DNA from 2 places in the Fictibacillus halophilus genome. Region 2 is predicted to be linked to the other one. Evidence: riboswitches for the same ligand, from Rfam matches in the RefSeq annotation. Region 2 holds a riboswitch; the other holds the start of a gene.
The links. Region 2 has a riboswitch for cyclic di-AMP ahead of I5J82_RS01115 (potassium channel family protein). Riboswitches for the same ligand answer to the same signal wherever they lie in the genome.
Positions count from the first base shown of each region.

Region 1 (5,550 bases), 2.2 Mb from region 2:
CGGGGTGAGTGCAGCATGGCTAGTTTCTGCATATAAAGTTCCCATGCACCGATTCTTTAAATGGGGTCTCATACTTCCTCTTGCAATACCACCTTATATTGGAGCTTATACGTACCATGGCATTCTAAACTATACAGGAGTCATTCAGACGACATTAAGAAACCAGTTTGGTATAAAAGTAGACCAAAAGTTTTTTGACATCATGAACATACCAGGTGCTGTTTTCATTTTTACGATGTTTCTTTATCCCTATGTTTATATCATTACAAGAAGCTTCTTAGAAAATCAGTCATCATCACTGATCGAGAATGCGCGTTTGTTAGGAAAAGGTTCGTTCATGACATTTATACAAGTCGTGCTGCCTGTGTCTCGTGCAGCGATCGTTGGTGGCGTTAGTCTAGTTATTCTTGAAGTCTTTAATGATTACGGTGTAGTTAAATATTTTGGTATCCAAACGTTTAGTACTGCCATATTTCAAGCTTGGTTCGGAATGGGAGATATCTATTCAGCTATCAAGTTAGCGGGTACTTTAATGTTGATTGTAATTTTGATCTTAATCCTTGAAAAAGTAATAAGGGGTAGGAAGCAGTATAGCTATTCCACTTCAAAAGTACGGCCCTTAGAACCAAAAGAACTTAAAGGTTGGAAAAAATACGCTGTACTAAGCTTTTTTATTTCTTTATTTGCTCTAGCTTTCGGAATTCCTTTTATACAGCTTTTACATTGGGTGTATATGACATATGACGTCATTTTAAGTGCTACATTTGCAGACTTGATTTGGAACTCAGTTTTTGTTGCGGGTATAGGTTCAGTTCTAATCATTATCGTGGCCTTAATCATCGCTAACTTTAGTCGTCTGTCAAAAGGTTGGGGAGGGAAGGTATTTTCCAAAATAACGGTTTTAGGCTATTCGATTCCTGGAGCTGTAATCGCAATCGGCGTACTGACTTTATTTCTATCACTGGACGAAAAGGTAATTACGTTATACGAATGGCTTGGATTAGAGCCTACTCTTGTACTGAGCCTCAGTATTAGTATGCTGATCTTTGCCTATGTTGTTCGCTTTCTTGCGGTCGGTTTTAACTCGATTGAGTCAGGTTTTGATAAAGTAGGAACAGTTTTCACAGAAGCTTCAAGAACGTTAGGGATGTCAGTAACGAAGACATTTTTTAAAGTAGATATCAAGATGATCAAAGGAGCGATTGCTGGGGGGTTCATTCTTGTTTTTGTAGATATTTTAAAAGAGCTGCCTCTTACTCTTATCCTACAGCCTTTTAATTTTTACACGTTGGCTACAAAAACATTTCAATATGCAAGTGACGAACGTATTCACGAAGCCTCTGTTTCATCAATGGTGATTATTTGTATAAGTGCACTTTCGATTTTCTTTTTACACAGAGTATTAGAAAAGGAGCCAAAATAATGTTTGTTCAAATCAAAGACCTAACATTTCATTACAAGAATTCGCGTGAACCTTTGTTCGAAAATCTATCTCTAAGCTTTAAGCAGGGAGAAGTTTCGGTAATCTTAGGGGAAAGCGGAAGTGGGAAAAGTACGTTACTTCGTCTGATAGCAGGACTAGAAGTGCCATCAAAAGGGTCGATCCTAATCGATCAGGCAGTTATGAACGATACATTCCGTTTTGTTCAGCCAGAAAAACGTGGTGTTGGTTTGGTTTTTCAAGATTATGCTTTGTTCCCTCATATGACTGTTGAAAAGAATATCAAATTTGGCCTAACGAAAATGAATCGTAAACAGAAGCAATCGCGAATGGAAGAATTATTAGCTATTGTGGGTATGGAAGATTATGCTTCTCGTTATCCTTATGAATTGAGTGGTGGGCAGCAGCAGCGTGTTGCACTAGCAAGAGCTATGGCTCCAAACCCATCTTTGATCATGTTCGATGAGCCTTTTAGCAATCTCGATTCTAAGCTTCAATTACAGATTAGGGATGAACTACAGGAAATTCTTAAACGTACTGGAATCACTTCTATCTTTGTTACTCATGATGAAGAGGATGCTCGTGCTATAGGAGACCGAATCATACTAGTAAACGATGGGAAGATTCAAGATGAAGGACGTCCTGAAATGGTTTTGAAAAGGAATAAAGAAAAGTTATCGCTAGCATACGTTTAAACAAAAAACCGGGATATCCCGGTTTTTATTTTTTGAATTGAGTATCTAGTTTTCCGTTCATGTCGATTAAGAATCCGATTTCTCGTCCTAACAATTCACCCAGTTCTTTTGCTTTTTTTTCGCTTTCGTTCTTTATTTGTTCAATCGTAAGTTCACCTTTTAACTTGGATGCTCCAACGATAATACTTAATTCACCTTTTTCATAAAATACAATTTTCATTTACAATACCTCCCTGAAAAATAGAACCTTATACATCATTCGTTTTTTCTCACATGCTTATGGGGTAGAAGTGAGAATCTGGAAAAACATTCATCATGAAACAATTAATTGGAAGAAATAAGTATAGCAAGTTTCCTTGACATCATTTTATGTATGTTGATAACATTACAGTATATGATATATGATTCGCTGAATCCTGATGTTCTATTCGATTGAATATTCAGGAGCGGGGGAACCACATTATGGCTTCTAAGCCTTGGGATGAATTTGCGCGTAAGCAAAAGGGACAACTCTCAATTTCCTAATCCGACAGCTAACCTCGTAAGCGTTTTTGGAGAGAGAACTCTACACATGGGATAAGTCTATGTGTAGCTGTGTATTCCCACGGAAAATCCTCTCTATTTTCGGTGGGTTTTTATATGCAACAAATAGGGCATATATTAGTAATATTTCTCTTCAGTCACGAGTTAAATATTTTGAAAATTTAATAAAGGGGGTATTTTTTGATGAAATTATCTACAAAAATCTTGGTCGCTCTGGCACTTGGGGTAGTTGCAGGTCTTATTCTAAATTTAGCCTTTCCAGATGCATTTTCTGTGCTTGATAAATACGTATTCAAGCCAGTCGGAACGTTATTTTTAAATCTGATTAAAATGTTAGTCGTTCCGATTGTATTCTTTTCAATCGTACTTGGAACAGCAGGATTAGGTGATCCGAAGAAACTTGGAAGAGTAGGTGCCAAAACAGTCGGTTACTTTTTAGCAACAACTACAATCGCAATTATTATTGCTATGGCTTTAGCACTCATCTTTAAACCAGGTGTTGGGGACTTTGAAACAGAAGGTGCAAAGTTTGAGCAACAAGAAGCACCAGCAGTAACAGATACATTACTCAATATCATTCCTACTAATCCTATTCAAGCTATGGCTGAAGGTGATATGCTTCAAATTATCGCATTTTCAGTTTTTGTAGGATTCGCTCTAACGATGCTGGGTAGTAAAACAAAAGGGATTATGGATCTAATTGAACAAGGTAACGATATTATGATGTACCTTGTAAACGTGGTTATGAAGTTTGCTCCATATGGCGCATTTGCATTAATTGCTTCTGCTGTCGGAAGCCAAGGAATGGATGCCATTAAAGCAATGGGCTTATATATGAGTGTAGTTATTTTAGCTCTTTTCATTCACTCTGTTGTAGCCTATGGAGGTTCAATTGCTCTCTTAGCAAAGAAGAGCCCGATTTGGTTCTTTAAAGGCTTTGCACCAGCAATGTCAGTAGCATTCAGTACGTCAAGTTCGAATGCAACACTCCCAATCTCAATGAAAACAGCTCAAGAAAATCTGGGTGTTCGAAAATCAATCAGTGGTTTTGTTCAACCGCTTGGTGCAACAATTAACATGGATGGAACAGCCATCATGCAAGGTGTTGCAACGATTTTTATTGCGCAAGTATACGATGTTAATTTAGGTATTACAGAGATGCTTACTGTTATTTTAACTGCAGTGCTTGCTAGTATCGGTACAGCTGGTGTTCCTGGAGTTGGACTGATCATGTTAGCGATGGTATTGAACTCTGTAGGATTACCTGTTGAGGGTATTGCTTTAATCCTAGGTGTTGATAGACTTCTTGATATGCTAAGAACAGCTGTTAACATTACAGGTGATGCTGCATGTGCAGTAATCGTTGATAAAGGTGAAGACAAACATCTTGGAACTCGTGATCAAGAAGTTAGTGCGTAAATAAACACAATAAACGGCCGCAGGGGTTAAACCTCTGCGGCTTTTTTATATGCCGATTTCCCTAGTTTTTTAATGTTGAGTAAATAAATGTAAGCACTGGTGAAAAATCATGGTAAAATAAGAAGATACATAATGAGATTTCGGAGTGATCTTCTTGGAAAAATGGCTAGAGATATTAACACTTGCTGCAAAGATCATATGGGTACAGATTCAAACCGTTATTCATCCTATCATCGAGTTAACAGAGAGCGCGATGAACTCTTTTTGGTTTGTCTTTTCACTTACGATCATCGCAGGATACGTATTACTTAGGCTTGTACAGAACGCACTTACCTTCTATCAAGCTCATAATTTTATTCACAGAAAAATGATTAACGAACCCGCTAGTGATATTGAATTCACCTTATTTATGAAATCACTTTGGAAGAAAGATCGATCTAAAGGATTATTGGCCAATGCCAAATCGGCTAAGAGTAGATACCTTCAGTTCAATACTCAAGAACGTTTGTCACTACAGAACTACTTGCAGCATCGACTGAGATTTTTACGTACCAACCAGCCATTGTTCATCTTAGGCGCTGTTGTAATAGGATTGATTTCTAGTATTTCAGTGAATGTACTACCGATTGAGGTAGCTGCACTTACTGCGGAAAATGTATTAAAAACAGCACTTTTCATTCTTTCCTGGCTGTTGATTATGCAAGCTAAATACGTTTCTATGAAAAAACAAACGTATCATCACCTAGCATGGATGCAAGATACCAACCGAACAACCACGGTTGATTACATGCAGGAAGAAGATGTTACGGTTTCAACGAACAAAGAAAACAACCCTGCGTATTAACGTGATACGTAAGGGTTGTTTTTTATCCAGAACCGATAAGGATAATGAACGGCTTCTTCGGCATATTGTATTCCGATACGAGGACCTGAGATAATTTCATTCTGTACTACTATCATTCCTTCTTCTACTCGTATATTTCCCTCATTGATCTTCTTACCATTATCACTTAATGTGAATCCCATTGCTTTACTCAGTTTACCTGGTCCATTTGTAAGCATAATCTCATTCTTTACTCTTGCTCGTCTTTCCCTCATTCTTTCTATTCCCTCATTAGGTTGAATAGCTCTAATGAGTATAGCTTCAGGTTTATTAACAGGGCCGGAAACGATATTAAAGCAAACATGCATTCCATAAATAAAATAAGTGTAAATCGTACCTGCTTCACCGTACATCACTTCTGTTCTAGCTGTTCTTCGGTTGTTAAAGGAATGAGCAGCTCGATCTTCAGGTCCTAGATAGGCTTCTGTTTCCACAATATATCCAGAAATTATTGCGTCATCATCAATATGTATCAACTTCATACCTAGAAGTTCTTTTGCTAGATCTAGAGTTGGTAATTCCCACAATTTCATTTTCATCTCCCTCGTTATGTATGACATCTATTGTTT
Region 1 is NZ_JAEACF010000001.1:2,378,948-2,384,497, reverse strand. Features, by position in the region: gene I5J82_RS12390 (ABC transporter permease) at 1-1,423, shown strand, start outside; gene I5J82_RS12385 (ABC transporter ATP-binding protein) at 1,423-2,136, shown strand; gene I5J82_RS12380 (hypothetical protein) at 2,162-2,356, opposite strand; cyclic di-AMP (ydaO/yuaA leader) riboswitch at 2,534-2,699, shown strand; gene I5J82_RS12375 (dicarboxylate/amino acid:cation symporter) at 2,863-4,098, shown strand; gene I5J82_RS12370 (hypothetical protein) at 4,253-4,942, shown strand; gene I5J82_RS12365 (DNA-3-methyladenine glycosylase) at 4,939-5,520, opposite strand.
Region 1: another riboswitch for cyclic di-AMP. It lies ahead of I5J82_RS12375 (dicarboxylate/amino acid:cation symporter); the one in region 2 lies ahead of I5J82_RS01115 (potassium channel family protein).

Region 2 (5,550 bases):
GCGAAAAAAGAATAATTTAGTATAAAAAGACTCTAGAGGAACGATAAACCTCTAGAGTCTTTTGTTTAAATAACAAATCATCTTGTCGTAGATTGTCGACTTGTGGATATATGAACAAAATTTTTGGATTGGAGCTGCAAATTTTTGGATAGGGCGTCAAAACTCGTGGATTCACTCTCGTTTAATTCCTCACAATGTATTTGCGCGTCGTACTTCATATAAGCAGTCATATCTGCAAATCCTATAAAAAAATGGTATAAAAAGAGAGAAGTCACTTGTTTTAATTACAAAGGGAAGGGAATAAAAGAGAGAAAGAGAAGATTGGTAAAAAGGAGCACGTGCATGAAACGAATATGGGAATTTTTTCTCACACTATTGTTACTCGTCTGTTTATACATCGTTTTCTTTGCAGAAGGATATGTAATCATCAAAACAGTATTTGGGCTCCTTTACATCGCAGTGATTCTGTATACGATCTATTCGTTGATGCTCGAGAACAGAACAGCTCAACATACACTTCTATGGATTTATGTATTGATATTGTTTCCATTTATCGGATATATGTTCTATCTGTATTCTGGCCAACTTTATTTAAAAGGTCATCTTTTTAAATCAAAAAGAAAGAAAGACAGGGACGAATGGATCAGAGTATCTAAACAGGAAGAAAAGCCTGATTTTAGTGATTTAAAAAGGCATCAACAGTGCTTTGCAACCCACGCTCATCATATTACCCTTACGCGTTTGAACAGAAAAACAAGTTCAAAAATATTAAAGAATGGCCAAGAGACATTCCCTGAAATTTTTGCGAGGTTGGAAGAAGCCAAGGAGTATATACATATTCAGTATTATATTTTCCGCTCAGATCGCCTTGGTAAAGATATTATTGATCTGTTAATTAGAAAAGCCAATGAAGGTGTAAAAGTTAGGTTCCTATATGATGGAATAGGAAGTCTTTCTCTTCAGCAATATGACATCGACAGAATGAAAAAAGCAGGAATCTTAGTTGAAGCTTTCTTACCAGTACGATATGGCTTCTTTAACCAAAAACTCAATTTCAGAAACCATCGTAAGATTATCATTATAGATGGTAAGGTTGGATTTGTTGGAGGATTGAATGTAGGTGTCGAATATTTAGGAGAGGATCCTGAAATTGGTTTCTGGCGTGATACTCACATGGTAATGGAAGGAGAAGGTGTTCAAGTTCTTCATGCGATCTTTTTAATGGATTGGGAATATGTTTGTGGAGAAGATCTGTTAGAAGATAATCACCTTACTACCTCATACCCTGCTGAAGGAGACGGAACCGTTCATGTTGTTGCTAGTGGTCCAGACACCCAGCTAGGAATCATGAGTGATCTTTTCTATTCGCTGATCTCATGTGCAGAGAAATCAATCTGGATTGCAACGCCATACTTCGTACCTAATGAAGCGATTCGAACAGCTTTAAGAGTGGCTGCTAAAAAAGGAGTTCAGGTACGATTATTAGTTCCTGAAATCAATGATGGCTTTTTAACACAATATGCAACGCGTTCCTATTTCCCAGAACTTCTGCGTTCGGGAATAGAAATCTATTCCTACAAAAAAGGATTTCTTCATCAAAAGGTTATCATTATCGATGGTGATACAGCTTCGATCGGTACTGCTAATATGGATATGCGAAGTTTTCATCTTAATTTTGAAGTGAACGTGTTCTTGCTAAATACAGGATCTGTCGGTGATCTCGTAGAACAATACGAAGAAGACATGGTCGAATCTGTTAGAGTTAAACCCGTTGAGTTTTACAAAAGAGGTTTATGGGAACGTACAAAAGAATCATTTGCTCGTTTATTCTCAGGGGTTCTGTAAAGCTCCTACTGTGATACAAAAAAACAAGAATAGAAAATCCTCCTCAGGAATAGGTTGTACGAGACCGTGTAAGTTGAGGGGGATTTTTTATGGATTGGCTCGAGGCCTTAATATTGGGCATTGTGCAAGGGGTAACAGAATTTTTACCTGTAAGTTCTACAGGACACCTGCTTCTTGGCAGGCAAATGTTTCAGTTAGAGGAAGCCGGTTTATTTTTGGATAGCATGCTTCATATCGGAACACTTATTGCCGTGATGACGGTGTATTGGAGAGAAATTCTAAAAGTGATAAAAAGCCCCTTCAGCAAAACGGGCATTCTGCTGATAGCTGGTACGATACCGACCGCTATAATAGGACTGGCATTTAAAGATTTTTTTGAAGAGATCTCAAAAACGGGAATCACGGTTGGGTGGGAGTTTTTAATCACAGGTTTTCTGCTTTGGTGGGCTGACTCTTATAAACGGAATGGATACAAAGGAATTGAGGATATCTCTATACGTGATGCACTTGTGATCGGCACGTTTCAGGGAGCAGCCATTCTTCCTGCTATTTCACGTTCAGGACTCACAATCGCAGCGGCTCTTTTCTGTAAGATTGATAAAAAAGCTGCTGCATATTTCTCCTTTTTACTTTCAATCCCATCCATTGCAGGTGGAGTAGTATTGCAGTCTAAAGATCTATTTGCTGGAGCACATCCTCCTATCTCTTATTCAGCTTTATTAGTGGGTACATTGGCGTCAGCTCTATTTGGATATGTGGCGGTAAAGTGGATGATTAGACTTCTTCAAACCGGTACGTTAAAAGGGTTTGCTATTTATGTTTGGTTGATTGGAATCGTTGTATTGATTCTTCAATTTTCAGGTAAAATGTAAAGTATTTGTTAACCCTATAAAAATGGATTGACATTTAAAAGATAGAGGATTACAGTATATGTAATTCAAAATTTAGCAGGCTTTAGATCGCTGAATTTACAGTTGTTTTTATGATGAAACTACTGTAAAACGGGGGAACCAATCTTTTGGGGTGAATTTTGCTCTACTAGCAAAAAGGGATACTCCAATCCCTAATCCGACAGCTAACCCCGTAAGCGTCATGTCACTGGAGAGGTCAATTTGGTGGAAAACCGGACCCGCTTTTTTGTGTGGTCTTTTTTTGCGTTTTTTTACTTAAATTTGTAAACCTCTTATCCAGCAAGGCTAGAGAACAACGAAGCAAAAACTTCATGGATTTTAAGGGGAGACCATAATGAAAAAACAGTTTGCAGTTATTGGGCTAGGACGTTTTGGAGGCAGTATCTGTAGAGAATTTGCCACGATGGGATATGATGTTTTAGCTATAGATAAAGACATGGAAAGAGTAAACGAGTTTGCAACAATAGCTACTCAAGCCGTTCAAGCGAACTCAACCGATGAAAACGTCATGAAGTCTTTAGGGATTCGAAATTTTAACCACGTCATCGTATCAATTGGAGAAGACATTCAATCAAGTATCTTAACGACTTTACTTCTAAAAGAAGCAGGTGTTCAAAAGGTATGGGTTAAAGCACAGAATGATTATCATCATAAAGTGTTGGAAAAGCTAGGAGCAGACCGGATTATTCACCCAGAGCGTGATATGGCGCTTCGCGTTGCTCAACTCATTTCTTCTGAAAAGATTATTGATTTTATTGAGCTCTCGCATGAACACAGTATTGTAGAGATAGGTGTAACGGATAAGCTTGTTAACAAGACGTTAACAGACCTTGATGTTCGGGCACGTTATGGATGTAATATTGTCGCAATCAAACGTGGAGATGAGATACTCGTTTCACCTATTGCTGACGTATCACTTCAATATGGGGATATACTTGTCGTGATCGGCCGTAACGAAGATCTAAATCGCTTTGAGGATGAGGAAGTGTAAGCCTTGGCACTACATGTAAAAAAGCATAAACGTTTTTTGCACAATCCAATTAAGCTAAGTCCTCCACAATTTTTAGCAACGTTATTCTTATTTCTAATTTTTGTAGGTATGTGTTTATTGAAACTGCCCATTGCTCATGAAGAGTCATTGTCTTGGGTAGATGCTTTTTTTATTGCAACTTCAGCAGCAACAGTAACAGGCTTGGCTACAGTTGATCCTGGCTCAACGTTTACTCTATTTGGTGAGGTTGTCATTTTATTTTTAATCCAAGTAGGCGGACTTGGTGTAATGTCTTTTGCGTCATTAGTGGTTATCATGATGGGAAGAAAAATCTCCATCAAACAACGTGTTTTAATGCAAGAAGCATTGAACCAACCATCAATTGGTGGAGTAATAAGATTGGTTCGTAATCTTTTTATTTTTTCTATAAGCATTCAAATCGTTGCTATTTTCTTTCTGTCATTAAGGCTAGTACCAGACTTAGGTGTAAGTAAAGGAATCTACTATAGTATATTTCACGTTATATCTGCCTACAACAATGCAGGATTCTCGCTTTGGTCTGACGGATTAATGGGTTATGTAGGGGACCCGATGATGAACATTGTAATATCATTTCTGATTATTACGGGTGGGATTGGCTTTACAGTTTTAGTGGATATATGGGTCAGTAAAAGGTGGAAAACTCTATCTTTGCACTCAAGAGTGATGTTGTTATCTACCCTGATAATAAATATTGTTGCGATTCTGTTTTTCTATCTGTTTGAGTTCAACAATCCTAAGACGATCGGAATGCTCTCTGGAGCTGAGCAATTTTGGGCTTCCTATTTCCAAGGAATCTCACCAAGAACAGCAGGATTCAACTCGATTGATATGACAGCAATAAATCCGGGCACGTCTTTGTTAATGATACTCCTGATGTTTGTTGGAGCGGGGAGCACATCCACTGGTGGGGGGATCAAGCTCACAACTTTTGTTGTAATCATCTTTACCGTAGCAGCTTTCTTGAAAGGGAAAGAAGATACAGTCGTAATGAAACGCACAATCCGAAACGCCGTGGTATACAGAGCTCTTGCTATAACAACCATTTCAATATTGTTTATATTTGCAGCATTGTTTATAATCACTTTTGTTCAAAAAGATACATCATTTATGGTGATCGTGTTTGAAGTTGTTTCGGCGTTTGGTACGGTTGGACTGAGTATGGGGCTAACCCCGGATCTCACAGTGATCGGGAAAATCGTGATTTGTGTGGTAATGGTTTTCGGTAAATTAGGGCCACTGACGTTAGCGTTTAGTTTGGCAAAACAAACAAGAGATAATATTAGGTATCCAGACGGTGAAGTGTTCACCGGATAAAGAAAAGAAAGCTAATGCAGTGAGGAGAAGTTCCTTCATTCTGCATTAGCTTTTTTGGTTATTTATGGGTTATTTGCGTTGCTCTAGGGAAAGCTAAAACAAGATTTTATAGCTAGTCTATAGAAAGGAAGAGCACGCATCATGCAAAAAATTAAAGAAGCTTTTCTCGTTTCTCCCTTTCTTGTCTTTTTCCTCGTCCATTCTGAACAAGTCGGGGTAGGGGTTCTTGGGTATCAACGCATCATTGCTAAATACGCAGGCTATGATTCTTGGATATCAGTTATCATAGCGGCCGTTTTCGTACATATTCTCATATGGATGATCTATTATGTGCTTGATAACGGGGATGGGGATATCGTGACAACACATAAATCATTGTTTGGCGGGTTTATTGGAAATCTATTCAACCTGTTTTTACTTTTATATTTTCTGCTCTGGTCGATTACT
Region 2 is NZ_JAEACF010000001.1:198,032-203,581, forward strand. Features, by position in the region: gene spoIIP (stage II sporulation protein P) at 1-15, shown strand, start outside; gene cls (cardiolipin synthase) at 343-1,845, shown strand; gene I5J82_RS01110 (undecaprenyl-diphosphate phosphatase) at 1,935-2,717, shown strand; cyclic di-AMP (ydaO/yuaA leader) riboswitch at 2,796-2,951, shown strand; gene I5J82_RS01115 (potassium channel family protein) at 3,091-3,747, shown strand; gene I5J82_RS01120 (TrkH family potassium uptake protein) at 3,751-5,103, shown strand; gene I5J82_RS01125 (GerAB/ArcD/ProY family transporter) at 5,245-5,550, shown strand, end outside.